DNA from 2 places in the Enterococcus avium genome. Region 2 is predicted to be linked to the other one. Evidence: a T-box and tRNA genes for the amino acid it is inferred to sense, from the RefSeq annotation. Region 2 holds a T-box; the other holds one or more tRNA genes.

Region 1 (9,415 bases), 1.7 Mb from region 2:
TTTCAAGAGAAGAGAGGACGACGATTTTCCTTTGTACACATCAATTAAGATACGCCCAAGAAATTTGTCATGAATATGGTCTGATGGACAAAGGCCAGCTTCTAGCATTAGGCAGTCTACCAGAATTACGAAAGCGTACCTTCAACAGCTATAAAGTAACGATCGAGACAGACTTCATGCCGCCTTTGCTCAAGAGCGAACGGATCAAAGATAATATTTATGAATTAGTGATCCAGGAAAAGGCAGAGATCCCTCAACTGGTGAGAGAAATTGTCAAACAGGGCGGCAATATCGCGCAAGTAACGCCAAAGGATTTTTCGTTAGAGGAAATCTATTTTGCTTTATTGGAAGGAGGAGAGACGCATGTTTAATAATCGGCAAAAAGCGATTATGGTCAAGGATGTAAGAGGAATTACTGAAAATAAACGCTACTTTTCTGTGCTGACAATTCTTCCGTTGATCTTTTCAGTAGTTTTTCCAACGATTATGCTGCTAACGGTTTTACTAAGTCCAACGGATTCTTCTTCATTTACTGAAATGGCTCGTATTTTACCAGATTTTCAAAAACTGGATCAAGAACAGTTGATTCGCGACTTGTTGTCTTTAATGATCAATAATGTCATTCCGATTTTCTTTTTAATCATCCCGATTATGACAGCGAGTGTCATGGCGGCAAGTTCTTTTGTAGGCGAAAAGGAGAAACGAACACTGGAGACATTGCTTTATTCTCCCTTATCGATTCGTGAAATTTTTCAGGCGAAAGTCTATGCCTCGTTTTTTGTAGCAATCTTTGTGACCTATGTTTCGTTTATTTTAACTGTCATCGTGATCGAGGCAGAGCTGTATTTTATTACAGGGATGATGCTTCCTTTAAGTCTTAATTGGCTGTGGGTGATGCTTCTCATTGTACCGGCAATCACCATTATCTCGATTGTCTTAATTGTCAAAGGTTCAGCAAAATCTACGACAATCGAAGAATCACAACAGAAAGCGGCCTTTTTGATCATGCCGATAGCTTTGCTTCTTATTGGCCAATTTACTGGTATTCTCGTTTTTGGCGGATGGGTAGTGATTTCAATTGGTCTTATTTTACTGTTGATTGCCCTGCTGCTACTCAGATTTTCCATGACTGGCTTCACCTACGAACGTCTATTAGAGCGATAATAAAAATCGTAAACAACCTTCAATAGAGGACTGTTTACGATTTTTATTTTAGTCAAATTGTAGAATACTTGCTGTCTTTATACTGATACGGTTTGAGTCAACCGAAAAGACACTTAGATCATCTGTCAAGATACCTGTCACGTTCTGACAACGATAGACGGCCATTTGCCGATTTGAATTGACCGGCCAAACATAAACAGCTTGATTGCGTTTTTGCAAAACTTGAATCAAATCATTGTTGGCAGTTCGTGCTTCGATATTCATGAAATCCAGTGAGGTTTTTGGAGCCCCGATCAGATCTAAAGGCAAGATATAACCAACCTTCATTGTTGGAAAAAGTTGTTTCATTTTATTGGCGCTGTCTAGGTCCATACTTTGTAGTTGATGATTGGCTAGCTGCTCTTTTAATGGTAATAATTGTTGAACGATTGTACTTTTAGTCTTGTTAGTGACCTTAAGCTCAATCAGTAATTTTTGGTTTAAACGGTTTGCTTCTGCGAGATAATCCGCAAATAATGGGATTTTACTAGTGTAGCCGTTATCCTCCAGTGTGACTTTTTTTAATTCATCCCAACTTGTTTCATCAATGCGTAAATTTTTATCAGCCAAATCCTTCAAATTTTCATCGTGCATCACGACTAATTGGTGATCTGCAGTTTCTTGAACGTCCATCTCTATATAATCTGGTCGATCTCTTAGGCTGGTTCTTTTCAGAGCTGCGATTGAATTTTGGACACCATTGCGGTTAGTAACCCCTCGATGTGAGATTGTGAAGGGTTCATTTGCATCTTCTATTTGAAAGGCATGAGCATAATGCAGCGAGTATAAGCCAAGACAAACAAGAATTGTCAAGCCCAGCCAGACGATTGTTCCCTTTGTTGTAGAGTCATCAATGACCGGCTTTTTATCCGATGCAGTCAAGTAGAGAAAGAAAAGGCCCCACCATACGTTTTGTAATACACGATAGATGACCAAAAAGATCATTGCGCTAGTTTGTCTGATCAAGAATTGCGAGAGCCAAATAACGCCGATTTCCATCAAAAGACTGACAGTTAAAAAGGCGAATGGAATTAGGACGAAGAGCAGCAGCTGTTTTCCCAATTTATTTTCCGTTTTTTGCCAGCTAAGCTTCCGACTTTCCTTTATACTTTTTCCTTGCTTTAGATATTTTGGCACTAATATCATCCGATATAAAAAATAAAGAACAATCAAGTACAGGAAAATAATCACCGGCAGTATTTTCCAACGATAAAGAAAAATAAAAGAAAGCATTCTAGCTGGAAGCGGCTGCCAAGCTAACAATAGTTGGTAAAAGCGAAAGAAAAAAATTGGAGATAAAAGTAGCCAATAGGCAAAGCTAACAAATGCTGCCTTTAAAGAAAAGTTCTGAAACCCTTTTTCATTTGACTGTACCTGGCTGAAAAAGTTTCCGTATAGAAAGATCAGAGCCGCAAACAGTAACAAATACAAAGGATGATACAGATTATTTAGAAAGCTTTGTCGAAAAAACAAAAAGAGTCCCTCTGATAAAAAAGGAAGACCAAAGACAAGCATGATAAAGTTATATATGGAAAACGTATTAAAAAAATGCGTTATTTGTTGTCGAAAGTAATTCATTATTCCTCCTACAATTCTAACAGTGAATGATTTATCTAAAATAAATCGTGCTTTTTATTTAGGGTATCACAAGTCTGCGATTCAAAGTTTGATTATTTCATGAAATTCGCGAAAATGGAATGGTCCTTCATTCGAAAATAAGGAAGCTGCGTCTCTAATACAGATCATTTTGTAAATGTCTTATATCGAATGACAAATAAGCTGCGAAAAACGTAACTCGCAGCTTATTTGTCAATTAAATGTGTATTTAAGTGTCTGAAGAGCATTACACAAAGGATACCTACAAGACTGTAAAAAAACCACTAACGCGAATTAGTGGAGGAGTAATTTTTCTAATAAGGCGCCACCTTGTAATAAGGCCAAGCTGTATAAAAAGATTGAAGCCGGTTTAGTTAAAAAGATGATCGCGCTGTATTTTTTAAAGGACATATTGGTTAGACTGGCCATTAAACATAAGGCATCATCTGGTGCAACAGGGAAGAGAATCGCTAAGGTGAACAATTTATCAAAACGCGGATCATCAAGCCAATGGTTGTATTTCTGATAAACCTTATCACTGACGAGATGCATAATAAATGGCTTGCCATACTGTCGTCCCATTAGGAAAAGAATCAATGAGCCAATTACGATACCGACATAATTATAAACGAATCCCCAATACGGTCCAAAAATCAACACTCCTGCTGCAAGGCTGATTCCACCTGGAATGATCGGGATGACTACTTGAATAATTTGAATCAAAACAAAAATGAGCGGGCCAGCGATCGGGGATTGTCCAACGAGCTGCTGCAATGAATTCATATCATCAAATACTCCTAAGCGATAGAAGTAGATTGATAAACTAATGGTTACAGCAATTCCCATCAACGAAATAATATTTAATAGCTTCCTAGATTGAACAACACTCATCTGACTCAACTCCTTTGTCTTTCTAAAATGAAGTATAAAGGATAAATTCACAAAATGCATAGGTCTGAGGTAGTAATTTGTAAATTTCGTGCGAAACTTAAAATATTTTTAGATATTTATTGGTTGCGCTTACAACATTAGCGGTTAAACAAATAAAACAGAAAAAGAAATTTCTGTTTTATACACGTTTATCTCATTCGTAAATTAGAACGGGTCCTTTTTAGGGCTCGTTCGATTACATTCGTGAACATAAAGCCGATTGCAATTGCACCAGCTGTGACGAGTACAGTAACCACTTTTTCCATTGATTCGGTAAATTCCTGATTCATCATATGGCGGACAGCCATGTAAGCTGGGCCTCCAGGAACTAATGGAACCAAGCTGGGGACGTTGAATACAATCACAGGCATATGCATGATCTTAGAGAAGAGAATGCTAATCAAACCGATCATTAAGGCACCTAAAAAATTGGAGATACCGATATTTTGATGAAAATACGTTTGTAAGATCCAAAAAGTCATCCAGCCCGCAGCTCCCGTGACACCACACGCTAAAAAAGCTCGCCGAGGAATATTGGTTATGACGCTAAAGGCGATTGTGCTAAACATACTAAATAGAAAATTGACAATAAAATTCATGAGTGACCTCCAACTAAATTTATTCGTTAAAAGAAGTTAAATGCGACAATAATCCCGCCGCCGATCGCACCAGCGATAAATAAAGCTTCTGTTCCACGAGCGACACCACTGATTAAGTGGCCCGCCATAATGTCACGAAAAGCATTCGTGATAGCTAAACCTGGAACAAGAGGCATAATGGAGCCGATAATTAAACTATTTACGTCACGAGCAAACGAGGTTGAGACTGTCAATAAAGCCAAACAGCCAATGATTAGCGCCGCCGCAAAATCATTCAGAAATTTCATCTGCAATTTATTCCCAAAAAACGTGTGAACACCAAAACCAATCATTCCGATAATGAAAGTCGGAATAAAATCAAACCAAGTACCATTTAAGATGATCATCAAGGTACTGCTGACGATACCAGCCGAAATAATTTTCCAAATATAAGGAAAGTCGGGTGTGTCCTGATCGACTTCTTCTAGATAATGATAAAATTCTGGTAGAGAAAGCTCGCCATCAGCGAATTGGCGGGAGCCTTGATTGACTGCGGTCACTTTTTCCAAATTGATCGACTGAGGTGTGATTTGAATCACCTGGCTATTCTGTTCTGATGGGAAGCCAACGATCAGCCCTGTTGCTGTTACGTAGGTTTGTATATCATCAAGCCCCGCGTTCAGGGCGATTCGTTTCATTGTATCTTCCACCCGATAGACCTCTGACCCAGATTCCATCATAATTTTCCCGGCCTTTAAGCAGGTATTTAAAACAAGTTGCGCATAATTTTGCTGTTCCATCAAGCTAACCACCTTTACTATTCTATACTATAGTAGAGAATAAGAATAAATTAGACAAGAAAAAGAATAAGGATTGTCAGAAAACCTTAGAGAAAGTATAATAAAGTAACAGCAAACTTTTTTTTTGAGCTACGATTTTTACTTTAAAGAAACAAAAATGTATTCTAATGTATAACGACACTTTTGTTTTTTAATGAAATAAGTTAAATATTGCATAAATAATGAAACGTTTACACTGCCTTTGTAAGAAAAAATCCGCATAAGTTCACCACATTTTAGAAAAAAGTTTCTGTAAATTTAGATAACATCCTACATAGGGGTTGCAAAACTAATCAGTTTTTGATTAAAATAAAATGACGGGAAAAATAATAACATTCTGGGAGGAATTACAATGAGAAGAAAAGTTTACACCAAGGACCAGATTCTAAAGGCTGCCTATGAAGTTGTCGAAAATGAAGGTTTTTCTGGATTTACCGCACGAAACATTGCCAAGAAGATGGGAATCAGTACGCAACCAATCTATTTAGAATTTAAAAACATGAGTGATCTTAAGAACACTTTGTTAGATGAAATTTGCAATCACCTATATTACGATATTTTCCCAGAAGTTCGCACAGGTGATACGATCATTGACCTAGGATTGAGCTATGTTTATTTTGCGAAAGAACAAAGTAATCTATACAATGCATTATATGTACAAGAGTATGGTGGCGGAAAGAAAATGCACGACTTCTCTTATAATTACTTCCACCAATTAATTTTAGAGCATCCGAAATACAGCCAGTTATCTGAAAAACGTATCAACGCGTTACATGTAGGAATTTGGATTTGCGTTACAGGTATCGCGACATTGATGTCATCGGGTATTATCTCACCGACACAAGATGAGATCGTTCATTTGATCAATCGTACCCTTAATAACATCTTGGAAGATGAAGATACTTCAGTTTTGGATAGTTTATAATATCTTGACATTTAAGCAAAAAAAGGTAAGATAAATGTTGCGGAAGGTTGGCAGAGTGGTAATGCACCGGACTCGAAATCCGGCGAGCCGCAGTAATGTGGTGCACGGGTTCAAGTCCCGTACCTTCCTTATTTATCAACCTGTTTAGAGTTGTTTAGCTTAGGCTGAGCAACTCTTTTTTGCTGTTAAAACAAAAAGAGGCTAGCTGCTTCGGTAACTAAAGCAGCTAGCAAAATGAAAAGTTTATTAGGGTTGAGTAGACTATAAGGAAAAAAGCTTAAATGGGGCTTAAACTATCCAAAATGAGTTTTCGCATTTGATAAAAAGTCAATTTTGCTTGCTTTCGCTACTTTTCCTTTTTAAAGTAACAGTTGTTAGGTAAATACAATGAAAAACTTGGTCATACTAACTTTTTTTAGCTCTGCGAGAAGGAAGTGGTTCATACCCGTTCGCTCTAATAAAGGCGTCAAATGAGCCATAGATTTTTTTGATTTGATTGATTTGACCGAATTCCTTGCGTGTCGGGACACGATCATTTATTGAAATAAAGTCATTCAGCTTTTTTATCAATCCATCTTTTGTGAGCGGCTTGTTTTTACCAGGAGTATTCAGCGGGTAGCCTTGGCTGCGAAGAAAGTTATTGTAGGTTCCAAAGTATTTGTTGATAATATGCATATGCCCCAATTCTGTTGAAATCGGTGTTCGCCCATGCTCCTTTGCAAATAAATGCAATTCGTTGATCACCATGTCTATTGTCATAGGCTGTCTAGGTTTTGTTTTTCTCGATTTTTTTGGCTTACTTTTTGGTTTAGCTCTAGGTTTCAGTTCTAGGGATTTGTCATACAACGACTCATATCCATGGGCTTTAATAAAATCAAAATAGGAATCAAAATAATTTTTAATGGCATAGCGATAGCCGAACTCACTTGCTTTGGGAGCACGCTGATGCGATCTCACAAAAGCATGGAGCTTTTCTGCTATTTCGATTTTTGTATAATACTCGATTACTTGTTTTTTGCCGAGTCCCTGACTTTCTAGGAAAGTTGTATAATTTTTAAACATTGTTCTTATCGGGGTTTGATAGCCAAATTCCTTAACGGTTGGTGTTCGGTGATGCTGTTCGACAAATTTGGTCAGCTTTTTAATCAAATATTCTTCAGTAATTCTTACTGCCACGGCCAATATCCTCCTTTACATCATTCGATGACTAAGAAAACGATACCATAAATTAAATGAAGGATTGTTATCAATAATTTTAAAATTTTGAAACGAAAAAAATATTTTCCGACGAGACAGACAAGAGATTATCACTTAATAGATTAAGCGATAGCAACAATAGATCGAGAAAAGTTAGATAGATTTTCTATTTATTAAGAATGAATAAGGACCTTTTAAAAGAATTATTCAGCTTAAAACACAGATAATAAGTGTCATGTTTTTTTACCTTAAGAAATCGATGTAAGAGGACTAAAGTTTTCAATTATTCAATGTTCACTGCTGGTTCTGTTATGCTAAGGATAAGCAAATTTTATTTTTTAAAAGTGAAGAGAATTGATCGCTTAACATTATAAAAGCTACGACTAGAGGTGAATAAAGATGGAAGAGACTGTATTCTTTAATTTGGGCAACGCGATCGCTTCAAAACGTGACCCAAAAGAATTGATGAAAGAAGCTCAGATCGTCAAGGATAACCGTGACCCATTAGGCAAATTAGTGATTGTGGAGGGTGAGGGAAAGGAAGCGCTGATCTTGTTTGATTTAGCGGATCAAGAAGAACCTTCAGAACGGACCGAACCCTTTAAAGTAAAAAAGATTATTGAGTAAATAGAAAATGCTGATTCATAAGTGCTCAGTGTCAAAAAGTTAAGAAAGAAATTTCGCAAGTTGCCAAGAAAATCAATAACATAGGAATCGAGGTTGAAGGAACCTACTTTGTGCTTCTCAAATTTTTATGAATTTTCGGTTTATTTCGGCTAACTCTGCGTATGAGTTGCTTTTTATTCATGAACAGGAGCTGATCCAAAAGTCTAAGAGATTTTTGGATCAGCTCTTTGTTTTGGGGCTTTTATTAAGAACAGCTTTTAAAATCTTGAAGTATTTTTGCTTATTGTCGACATGCTAGTTCTGCTTAACGGCGTTTAGCAGTAACTCAATGCATAGCTTGTGTAGAAAAGTTCATTCGTGCAGTCGGTCATGAATATACCTATTATTCCTTCATGTGAGGGATTTATACTTTCCTCTAATTAAGAAAACATATTTTTTCGTTATTTACGTCTACTAAAAATGGTCAAAAGGTTTTTTGAAATGCTGAAATAATTGTAATTTATGACGGAAAATTCAGTTTTTCCACTTAAACCCTAATTATTTTTTAAAAAATATAAAAAAATTGATGTTGAAGTAACTCAGAAAAAGGCTTATGGTTTCCTCAAGGGTGGACAAGTAATGTTTCTGGTTGGTGAGTGGGTGTCACCAGTGGGTTAAAAAAGGAGTTACAAGTATTATTTTGAAAAAGGAGATAAATCAATGAAAAATTATGGCTTAAGTGAGTCCCAACTATTCACTTTAACACGTAAGAATTTAGAAAAACGTATTAGTCAGTATTATCGTGACACAAATGATGGCGATGGCGCGCTCGAATGTTTGATAGCGCTTCAAGTACGAGAAGAATTAACAGAGGCGGATTTCGCTTTTGTACTAGCCGATCTTGTGCGTCACATTTTTATGCGGACACGTTCGAATCGTTCATTGCGCCGCTACTATCTGTTTTTTACAGAATACTTCGAGAAGAAGGAATGGCGCTTATTAGAAATCAAATTGTTTCCAGCAAAGACCTATGTTGTGGAAAAGCTGAAGACCTTGTTTACACAATTTATTAAAGAACCTTTAGCAGGATTGGTCGGCTCATGACGAGGACCTGCGGAGAAAATGGAGAAAATAGTGAGATAAAAGAAACTAGAAAGGACTAAAAATATGCAAACAACCTATACATTAGCAGCAGAATTCGGCAAAAGCGATGGCAAATCCCATCGACTGCGCATAAAGGATGTTGATTTATCCAAATCAGCAGAAGAGATTAAAGCTTCACTAACAAAATTGACGAAACTAAAACTATTTGAAAAAAATGGCGTTGAATTATTTCAGGAAGTCCGCCATGCCAAAATCATCAAAAAAACAGAAAGAACCATTTTTAATGATGGAAAAGCTGCCAAAAAATCAGCACAGTCTCAAACGGACCAAACAGCAGCTGTCCAAACAATGGAAGAACCAATAAAACAGGCGAAGACACCTGATAATAATCGAGAAGTTCCGGAAACGATTCGGATTCCGGAGGATTTAATCATTAC
Region 2 (9,415 bases):
TAATTTTCGTCATTTTATTTTTGATTTTTCCTTAACTCAAGGTACTGAGTTTCGCCTTCCTTCGATTTCTTTGGTAAAATAGTAATGTAATTATTTTTTATATGGACGGAGGAACATTTAATGAAAGTATTAGTTGCAGATGATGACAAAGAAATTGTCGAACTACTTAGTATTTATTTGCATAATGAAGGCTATGAAGTTGTAAAAGCATATGATGGAAAAGAAGCGCTAAGTAAACTTCGAACTACTAATGACATTGATCTACTATTATTAGATATTATGATGCCTGTGATGGACGGTATGCAAGTCGTAAAGGAATTAAGAAAAGAATCTCAAATTCCGATTATTATGTTAACAGCTAAAACAACGGATATGGATAAAATCAAAGGGCTCGTTGCGGGCGCCGATGATTACGTAACAAAACCTTTTAATCCTTTAGAGGTTATGGCAAGAGTAAAATCTTTATTGCGCCGTACTCAGATGCATGTTGCGGAGGATCAACCAGATATACTAGAAATCCAATCTTTGATTATCAATAAAGATTCTCATGAAGTAAAAACAGTTGACGGAAAAGAAATTCAATTAACTGCTCTAGAATTCGGTATCCTCTATCTGTTAGCTAGTCATCCAAATCGTGTTTTCAGTGCTGATGAAATTTTTGAACGAGTTTGGAAGCAAGAAAGTATCGTCTCCGCAAAAACAGTCATGGTTCATGTCAGCCACTTACGTGATAAGATCGAAGAAGCGACTGATGGCGAAAAAGTGATCCAGACTGTTTGGGGTGTGGGCTATAAGATTGATGCAAAATAACATTGAGAAAAAAAAGCGTATCACTCTCACCTCAAAGGAAGTCAGTGAATTAATTGCTGAAGGTATTGTCACAGTTATCTTATTACTTCTATTAAATGTGGCAATTATGGTTCTATTCACACAAATGCTTCAGAATTCTCCTGATTTAACTGATGCAATCTATCGTTCAAAAGATATTTTTGCTAATAACTTTGATAGTGATATATTTTGGAGTGGTCGTAATTTTGTTATTCCTTTCTTTATCATTATTGATGGTTTAGTTGTTTTTTGGCGTTTGATTCGGCGCTATCGACAAATGCAGCTCCGTCATATCATAAATGAGCTTCATTACATTGCTAATGGAAATTACAACTATCGAATTCCTTTCGAATTGCGCGGTGATCTTAGTAAAGTTGTTGATAGTATTAACGGATTGGTTGACAGTACTGTTGCTGCTATTGAAGACGAGAGAGAGATCGAAAAATCCAAAGATGAACTGATCACCAATGTCAGTCACGATATTCGGACTCCTTTGACTTCAATCATTGGCTATCTTGGTTTAATTGAAGATGGTCAGTATCAAAGTGATGATGAAATCCTAAAATATACCAGTATTGCTTATAAGAAGGCAAAACAAATGAAGTCTTTAGTAGAAGATTTATTTGAATATTCTAAAGTTCGTCAGCCCTCTGTTCCCGTTAATAATGTATCTTTTGATATGGTACAGTTATTAGAACAATTGGCTGCAGACTTTGAGCTAGAAGCTAAGAAAAAAGATATTCAAATCCAAGTAGAGACACAGGAAAGTCAATTGGTAATGGATGGTGACACAGAAAAACTCGTCCGCGTCTTTAATAACCTGATCACCAATGCATTAAAATATGGAGCTGAAGCCGACAAAATAATCATCGAGATTGAGAAATCAAAAAATGAAGCCGTCGTCACTGTTAAAAACAATGGTACTCCAATCCCCAGAGAAGCCCTTGATCAGTTATTTGATCGTTTTTATCGAGTTGATGGTTCTCGTTCTCAAGAAATCAGCGGAACTGGGTTAGGCTTAGCTATTGCCCAAAATATCATTAATCTTCATGGCGGCTATATCTATGCTCAATCAAATGAGGATTGGACGTCGTTTATTATTCACTTACCGCTTTATAAGAATCAAATAAAGTCTACGCCGGATAATCATTGACTTTAAATTTTTGATTGCTTATACTGTTCTCAATAAGACATGCAGGAAACCAAGTACGTGGGTTTGTTTTTTTAGAGAGTTGATGGCTGGTGAAAATCAACAAAACAACTTAGGGAAATCCAGTTTCGCATACTGCGTTTTTTGAAAGAAAGACCGGGTAACGTCGATATCCGTTAATCAAGTGCAGCTTTAGGCTGAATTTGGGTGGTACCGCGAAATTCAACACCGTTTCGTCCCTATTCATGGGATGAGACGGTGTTTTTTATTTTAAAGGAGGAAAAATCAATGCTAGATGTAAAAATGATCCGTAATAATTTTGCAGAAGTAAATGAAAAATTGGCAACTCGTGGCGTCAAAAAAGATGTCTTGGAGCGTTTCTTGGATTTAGACGAACAACGCCGACAATTATTAGTAAAAACAGAAGAGCTTAAAAAATACCGAAATGATGTTTCAGGCGAAATTGCAAAATTAAAACGTGAAAAAAATGATGCTGCTGATAAAATTGCCGAGATGAAAGAAGTCGGTGTAAAAATTAAAGCTTTTGATACACAAGTGGCTGATATCGATGCACAATTGACTGAGATCGCAACAACTTTACCGAACCTCCCCCACGACTCTGTTCCTATTGGTGAAGATGAAGATGATAACGTCGAAGTACGTCGCTGGAGCGAACCACGACAGTTTTCTTTTGAACCAAAAAATCATTGGGATATTGCTGAAGAATTAGATATCTTAGATTTTGAACGTGGAGCAAAAGTTGCTGGTAGCCGTTTTGTTTATTACAAAGGCTTGGCAGCCCGTTTAGAGCGTGCTGTTTATAACTTCATGCTAGACGAGCATGTCTATGAACAAGGCTACACCGAAATGATTACACCTTATTTGGTGAATAGCAAAGCAATGTTCGGAACAGGACAATTTCCTAAATTTAAAGAAGATGTCTTCCAAGTTGAAGATCGCGATTTAACGTTGATTCCAACTGCTGAGGTCCCGTTGACAAATTACTATGCTGACGAAATTTTAGATGGAAAAGATTTACCGATTTACTTTACTGCTTTGTCTCCTTCTTTCCGTTCTGAAGCAGGGAGCGCTGGTCGCGATACACGCGGATTAATTCGCTTGCATCAATTCCACAAAGTAGAAATGGTCAAATTCAGTAATAAAGAGAATTCTTATGATGAACTAGAAAAAATGACCCAAAATGCAGAAATTATTCTACAAAAACTAAACTTACCTTACCGTGTTATTACTTTATGTACTGGAGACATGGGCTTCTCAGCTGCTAAAACTTATGATATTGAAGTTTGGGTTCCTGCTCAAAATACTTATCGTGAAATCAGCTCATGTTCAAACTGTGAAGATTTCCAAGCACGACGCGCAATGATTCGTTATCGCGATGAAGACAGTAAAGTTCAATATGCGCATACGTTAAATGGATCTGGCTTAGCTGTTGGTCGAACCGTCACCGCTATTTTAGAGAACTATCAAAATGAAGATGGATCAGTTACGATTCCAGAAGTATTAGTTCCGTATATGGGTAATGTAAAAGTTATTAAAAAAGAAGACTAATAGTTAAAACTCTGTTCTTAATTTTAGTCAAAAATAGAGCGGCCTCGTATTGTGAGGCCGCTCTGTTTTCGATTATCAATAATCTGAAAATATTAATCTTTTATTGTTCAACTGAATAGTTTGGAGCTTCTTTTGTAATTTGAACATCGTGAGGATGTGATTCTTTTAAACCATTTCCGCTCATTTGGACAAACTGTGCATTTTCACGTAAATGTTCTAAGTTTCCCGCACCAACGTAACCCATTCCAGCCTTCAATCCGCCAATCATTTGGAAAATAATATCTGCCGCAGTACCTTTGTAAGCCACTCGTCCCTCGATACCTTCTGGAACTAGTTTGTTCGCTTCATTGACTCCACTTTGGAAATAACGATCACTTGAACCTTTTTCCATTGCTCCTAATGATCCCATGCCTCGATAAGTTTTAAATCGACGCCCTTGATAAATTTCAAATTCACCAGGAGATTCATCTGTACCAGCTAACATTGAACCTAACATAACTGCATGTCCACCAGCTGCCAAGGCTTTTACGATATCACCAGAATATTTGATTCCACCATCAGCAATGATTGCTTTGCCGTATTGACGAGCAACAGAAGCTGCATCATAAATGGCCGTCAATTGTGGTACTCCAACGCCCGCAACGACACGCGTTGTACAAATTGATCCAGGACCAATACCAACTTTAACAACATCTACACCTGCATCATATAACGCTTTTGCGCCTTCAGCGGTTGCAATATTGCCGGCAATTAAAGTAGCCTCGGAGAATGTTTCACGAATCTCACGAATTTTACGTAAAACTCCTGCGCTATGTCCATGAGCAGTATCGATTACGATGGCGTCAGCCCCTGCTTTTAATAAAGCTTCTGCTCGTTCAAATGTATCACTAGTAACACCGACTGCCGCCGCAACTAATAAGCGACCATGCTCATCTTTCGCTGCGTTAGGAAATTCAATAACCTTTTCAATATCTTTGATCGTGATTAATCCGCTTAAGCGACCATCTTCATCAACGATTGGTAATTTTTCAATTTTGTGTTTTTGCAGTGTTTTTTCTGCATCCTGTAATTTAGTACCAACTGGCGCAGTGACTAAACCATCCTTTGTCATAACCTCATGGATTGGGATATCATAATCTGTTACAAATCGCATATCTCGGTTAGTAATAATACCGACTAATTTACGATTTTCAAGCGTTTCTACGATTGGCACACCACTAATACGATAGCGACTCATCAAATCTTCGGCATCTTGTACCTTATGTTCTGGTGTTAAGAAAAACGGATCAATGATTACACCGCTTTCTGAACGTTTTACTTTTCGAACCTCATCTGCTTGGGCAACAACACTCATATTTTTATGGATAACTCCAAGTCCACCTTGTCGAGCCATAGCAATCGCCATTTTACTATCTGTTACAGTATCCATACTTGCACTCATCAATGGAATGTTCAGTTTGATATTTTTTGCCAATTGTACACTCATATCCACTTCATTCGGTAATACGTGACTCTCAGCCGGAATCAACAAAACATCATCAAATGTCAGACCTTTTTTTGCAAATTTCGTTTCCCAATTAGACATTGTTCGTTACCACTCCCCAGAATTATTTTTAATAAAAAAACTAACAGAATGAACGAGTGAAGTCAACAACTTGAGGCAAAATCCTCATCTAACATTTATCTTTCTATTTATTCAAACCATTTTTCAAGAAATTCCGTTGTAATTTCACTTTCTTCTTCAATAATCTGATATGTCGTTTTATTTGTTTCAGTATCGCGAATTAAATAAAAGCCTTGCTTATTCATAAAATCATCTAAGTGTATTACTGTATAACGATCATCTATTTGCTGAATTCCCTTAAATACCTCACGTACCAATAATTTTGCTTGATGGATATTCTTTTGTCGCTGGTGGGCTCTTTCCACTGATGCGGTCAATGTGTAACCTTCATCTAAAAAATGCTTAATAATCTCTACCTTGACAACCATTGGTAACTTAAATTTTCGATTTCCGCTCTTTTCACCTGTTGATTCTATATATCCTTTTTGCTCCCAATAGCGAATCTGTCGAGGTGAAACACCCGTTACTTTACTCAATTCACTAATGCCGACTAATAAATCATCACTTTCTAGAAGTTGCTTGACCGTACTATTTTTCACAATGCATCCCTCTCTTCATTTCTGATTATACTTTTGCTAACAATGGTGTCAAGTAAGTTGACAAAGAAATTGAATAGCAGTAAAGTTACAGACGAACAATTATTGTTTCTGAAAATTTCTTAAAAGAGAGAAGGCGTTAGATCGTGAGTAATACGCAAACGGTCGATATTTACGGAAAACCCTACAATCGTTCCTTATTAGTTGTAGTACTATTAATTGGAACCTTCTGTACGGTGTTAAACCAAACATTATTAACAACAGCCTTTCCAGCACTAATGAAAGCTTTTAATATATCTGCTTCTAGTGTTCAATGGCTAACAACTGGCTTCTTGCTGGTAAATGGGATTATGATCCCAATCAGCGCATGGCTGATCAATAAATTTAGTTCAAAGAGATTGTATCTAACAGCGATGACAATCTTTTTGATTGGAACAATAACTTGTTTCGTTGCCCCCAATTTTTCTACTTTATTAATTGGTCGATTAATCCAAGCTGCTGGAGTAGGTATTTCCATGCCATTGCTTCAAAACATCATGTTGTCAATTTTCCCCCCAGAAAAACGCGGCTCAGCGATGGGAATGGCTGGTATCGTCATCGGTCTCGCTCCTGCTTTAGGACCTACACTATCTGGTTGGATCATAGATCATTATACTTGGCGTGACCTTTTTGGTATGGTCATTCCAATTGTCATTTTAGTTTTAGTACTAGCATTCTTTTTGATGAAAAGTGTCATTCAATTATCTAATCCAAGTATTGATGTGTTGTCGGCCTTTTTATCAACTGTCGGCTTTGGTAGCTTATTATATGGTTTTTCTTCCGTAGGTAATGATGGTTGGGGCAGCTCAAAAGTTATTAGTTTCTTAGTCATAGGGGTATTCGTTATCGGTTTATTCGTATGGCGTCAACTACATTTAGAACATCCATTCTTAGAACTACGTGTTTTCAAATCTCCAACTTTTACAATTGCTGCTATTTTAAGCGGTGTCGTAAATATGGCAATGGTTGGTGCTGAAATGGTTCTTCCTTTATATATTCAAAATATTCGTGGTGAATCTGCCTTTCATTCCGGATTGATGCTATTGCCAGGAGCTTTGATTATGGGGTTGATGATGCCGATTACTGGTGCAATCTTTGATAAACACGGAGCTAAACGATTAGCAATCAGCGGGATGTTAATCCTAACCGCAGCTACGTTACCATTTGCTTTCTTGACTCAAGAAACACCAATTGTAATGATTGTTATTCTTTATGCAATACGGATGTTTGGTATATCAATGGTTATGATGCCAGTTACTACTTCCGGTATGAATGCTTTGCCAATGAATTTGATTAGTCATGGTACTGCGGTAAACAACACTTTCCGTCAAGTTGCTAGTTCAATCGGTACGGCTGTTTTAATCAGTATTTTAACTAATGTCACAAAAGACAACTTGCCAAAAGCAAGTTTGCTAAAATCCTTACCTTTGTCTTATAAAGACCAAGCAATCAACGCCACATTATCTGGTTATCATGCTGCTTTCTTCGTAGCTGTAATTTTCGGACTAGTGGGCTTTATTATCACCTTCTTCTTGAAAAACAATAAAAAGATCGAAGGAGGGAATGTAAAATGATTTTTGTTATCACAATTATTAGCGTAATAGCATTTGCTTTAACAAATATTTTTGCTAAAAAAGCTTGGCAAACATTCCTTTCGATTATATTCGCAGCAATATTCTTAGTTAGCCTAGGTTTTATTATTGCAAACGATCACGATCACTATGGTATGAAGAGAGTCACTGAAACGACTACTCAATCATTAACTTCATCTGCTGATAGCAAAGATATGAAGATGTTGCTTTATCAACCACTTGGTAACGGAGAAGAAAAAGTTTTTTTGTATAAAACCAATGAATCACAGATAAAACCAAAATCAACGGGAACAGATCATGTTACGAATCTCGTAAAAAAGGATCAAACAAAATCTCAATTAAAAATAAAGAAATCCTATTGGGTCTACAAAAATAATACTGCGAAATTTTGGTTTAGATTTACTAGTAAAAATCATCTGTTAATCGAAGAAAAAAATATCTTTGAAGTACAAAAAAATTGGCTGGTTTTAAGTACTAAACAAGCTAAAAAGCTAGCAGAAATAGTACAAGAAAATAAAACTTCTATGCAAACTGAAGCAAAGTCGTTTGTCCAAGATAAAGTGAAAGAAGCTCTGATGAAAAATCCAACTTTGAATCAAGCAGCACAACAAAAAATCATTCAACAAGCCACTGCTGATTATCAGCAACAAACAATAGCAAAAATAATTGCTAAGGTAACAAAATAAAAAAGAAGCAAAGTCCCTTGTGGGATTTTTGCTTCTTTTTATTATCTTCTTGGCGCCGTTGCTAAACTACTAATAATACCGAAACGTTTCTTTAAGTAATAACGTAACGCCAATGCCAGACCCGATAGTATAATCATAACCATTGGATCAAGGATTGGGTTTAACGCTGGCGGTAATAATGCTGCTCCATTAAAAACCAAGAACCAGACAATCGTAACTGAGGCCAACATAAGTATTGTTTTCCACGTTTTCGGTTTTTTCGATTTATCCGCTCCAGGCTGCTCGAATTGGTAAACAAATAAATACATCATATAGAACACTAAACCGCCGACGGCAGAAGCTACGATCAATGTTGTTAAACCATAGGTCACAGTTTGTGTTCCACGTGAAACAAACAATCCCATGATCCCTGCAACAACTCCTAATAGACCAAATAACAGTAGGAAATTGTCAAGCCACATCAGTGATGCGGTAGTCGATTTTTTCTGTTCAGCTGGTTTGTTAACAATTGCATCCAGTCGCTCTGAAACTGTTCCAAATAATTGACGCGCGGTTTTCCCAGTTTTTTGTTCCTCGACTAAAATTGGCAGCATCTCATTTAAGGCTACGATAGTTTGTTCATCTGTTAAATTCGCTGCTTTTAAAGCTTTTTTCAAGTCAAAAATATACTGTTCGTTACGTTTAGTCAACTTCGCTTCAAGTTGATTGTTTTCTGCTTGCAACGTTTGTAACTTTTCTGGTTCCATTGTTTCTTTCCTCCCTAAACGTTGAAACGGAACAACATGACATCGCCGTCTTGCACAACATAATCTTTTCCTTCTAATCTCACACGTCCAGCTTCCTTCGCCGCATGCATACTGCCATATTTATCTAAATCATCAAATGATACTGTTTCAGCTCGAATAAAGCCACGTTCGAAGTCAGTATGGATGATACCTGCTGCTTGAGGAGCTTTAGTACCTTTTCGGAACGTCCATGCTCGAACTTCTTGCTCACCTGCAGTGAAATATGTTGCTAACCCTAATAAGTCATAAGCTGTTCGAATCAATTGATCTAATCCAGACTCTTCAATTCCCATTGCTTCTAAGAATTCTGCTTTGTCTTCATCGTCCAACTCAGCGATTTCTTCCTCCGCTTCGGCACAAACAACGATCACCTCTGAATGTTCACTAGCAGCGAAATTTCGCACGGTTTGCACATATTCATTGCTGTCAGGATCAGCAACAGTATCTTCATCAACATTTGCTACATAAAGTACTGGTTTACTTGTTAGTAAAAAAAGGCCCTTAACAATTTTTTGCTCTTCTTCAGTAAATTCAATCGTACGAGCAGATTGTCCTTCTTCTAAAACAGGCTTTAATTTATCCAGAACTGCTAGTTCTGCCACCGCA

The links. The T-box of region 2 lies ahead of serS (serine--tRNA ligase). A T-box ahead of a tRNA ligase gene usually reads a tRNA of that ligase, here a tRNA-Ser.
Region 1: it encodes a tRNA-Ser, which carries the amino acid that the T-box ahead of serS (serine--tRNA ligase) is inferred to sense. The anticodon was not compared.

Annotation. Positions count from the first base shown of each region.
Region 1 is NZ_NBSL01000002.1:907,587-917,001, forward strand. It holds gene AUF14_RS04830 (ABC transporter ATP-binding protein) at 1-371, shown strand, start outside; gene AUF14_RS04835 (ABC transporter permease subunit) at 364-1,164, shown strand; gene AUF14_RS04840 (glycerophosphodiester phosphodiesterase family protein) at 1,213-2,676, opposite strand; gene AUF14_RS04845 (TVP38/TMEM64 family protein) at 3,094-3,690, opposite strand; gene AUF14_RS04850 (threonine/serine exporter family protein) at 3,879-4,328, opposite strand; gene AUF14_RS04855 (threonine/serine exporter family protein) at 4,355-5,107, opposite strand; gene AUF14_RS04860 (TetR/AcrR family transcriptional regulator) at 5,499-6,071, shown strand; tRNA gene AUF14_RS04865 (tRNA-Ser) at 6,113-6,200, shown strand; gene AUF14_RS04870 (homing endonuclease associated repeat-containing protein) at 6,477-7,247, opposite strand; gene AUF14_RS04875 (hypothetical protein) at 7,668-7,895, shown strand; gene AUF14_RS04880 (hypothetical protein) at 8,595-8,978, shown strand; gene AUF14_RS04885 (DUF2922 family protein) at 9,042-9,415, shown strand, end outside.
Region 2 is NZ_NBSL01000002.1:2,648,030-2,657,444, reverse strand. It holds gene AUF14_RS13335 (response regulator transcription factor) at 121-810, shown strand; gene AUF14_RS13330 (sensor histidine kinase) at 800-1,981, shown strand; T-box leader at 2,017-2,222, shown strand; gene serS (serine--tRNA ligase) at 2,267-3,547, shown strand; gene guaB (IMP dehydrogenase) at 3,648-5,132, opposite strand; gene AUF14_RS13315 (MerR family transcriptional regulator) at 5,240-5,710, opposite strand; gene AUF14_RS13310 (MDR family MFS transporter) at 5,854-7,320, shown strand; gene AUF14_RS13305 (DUF4811 domain-containing protein) at 7,317-8,024, shown strand; gene AUF14_RS13300 (DUF1129 domain-containing protein) at 8,066-8,770, opposite strand; gene ychF (redox-regulated ATPase YchF) at 8,785-9,415, opposite strand, start outside.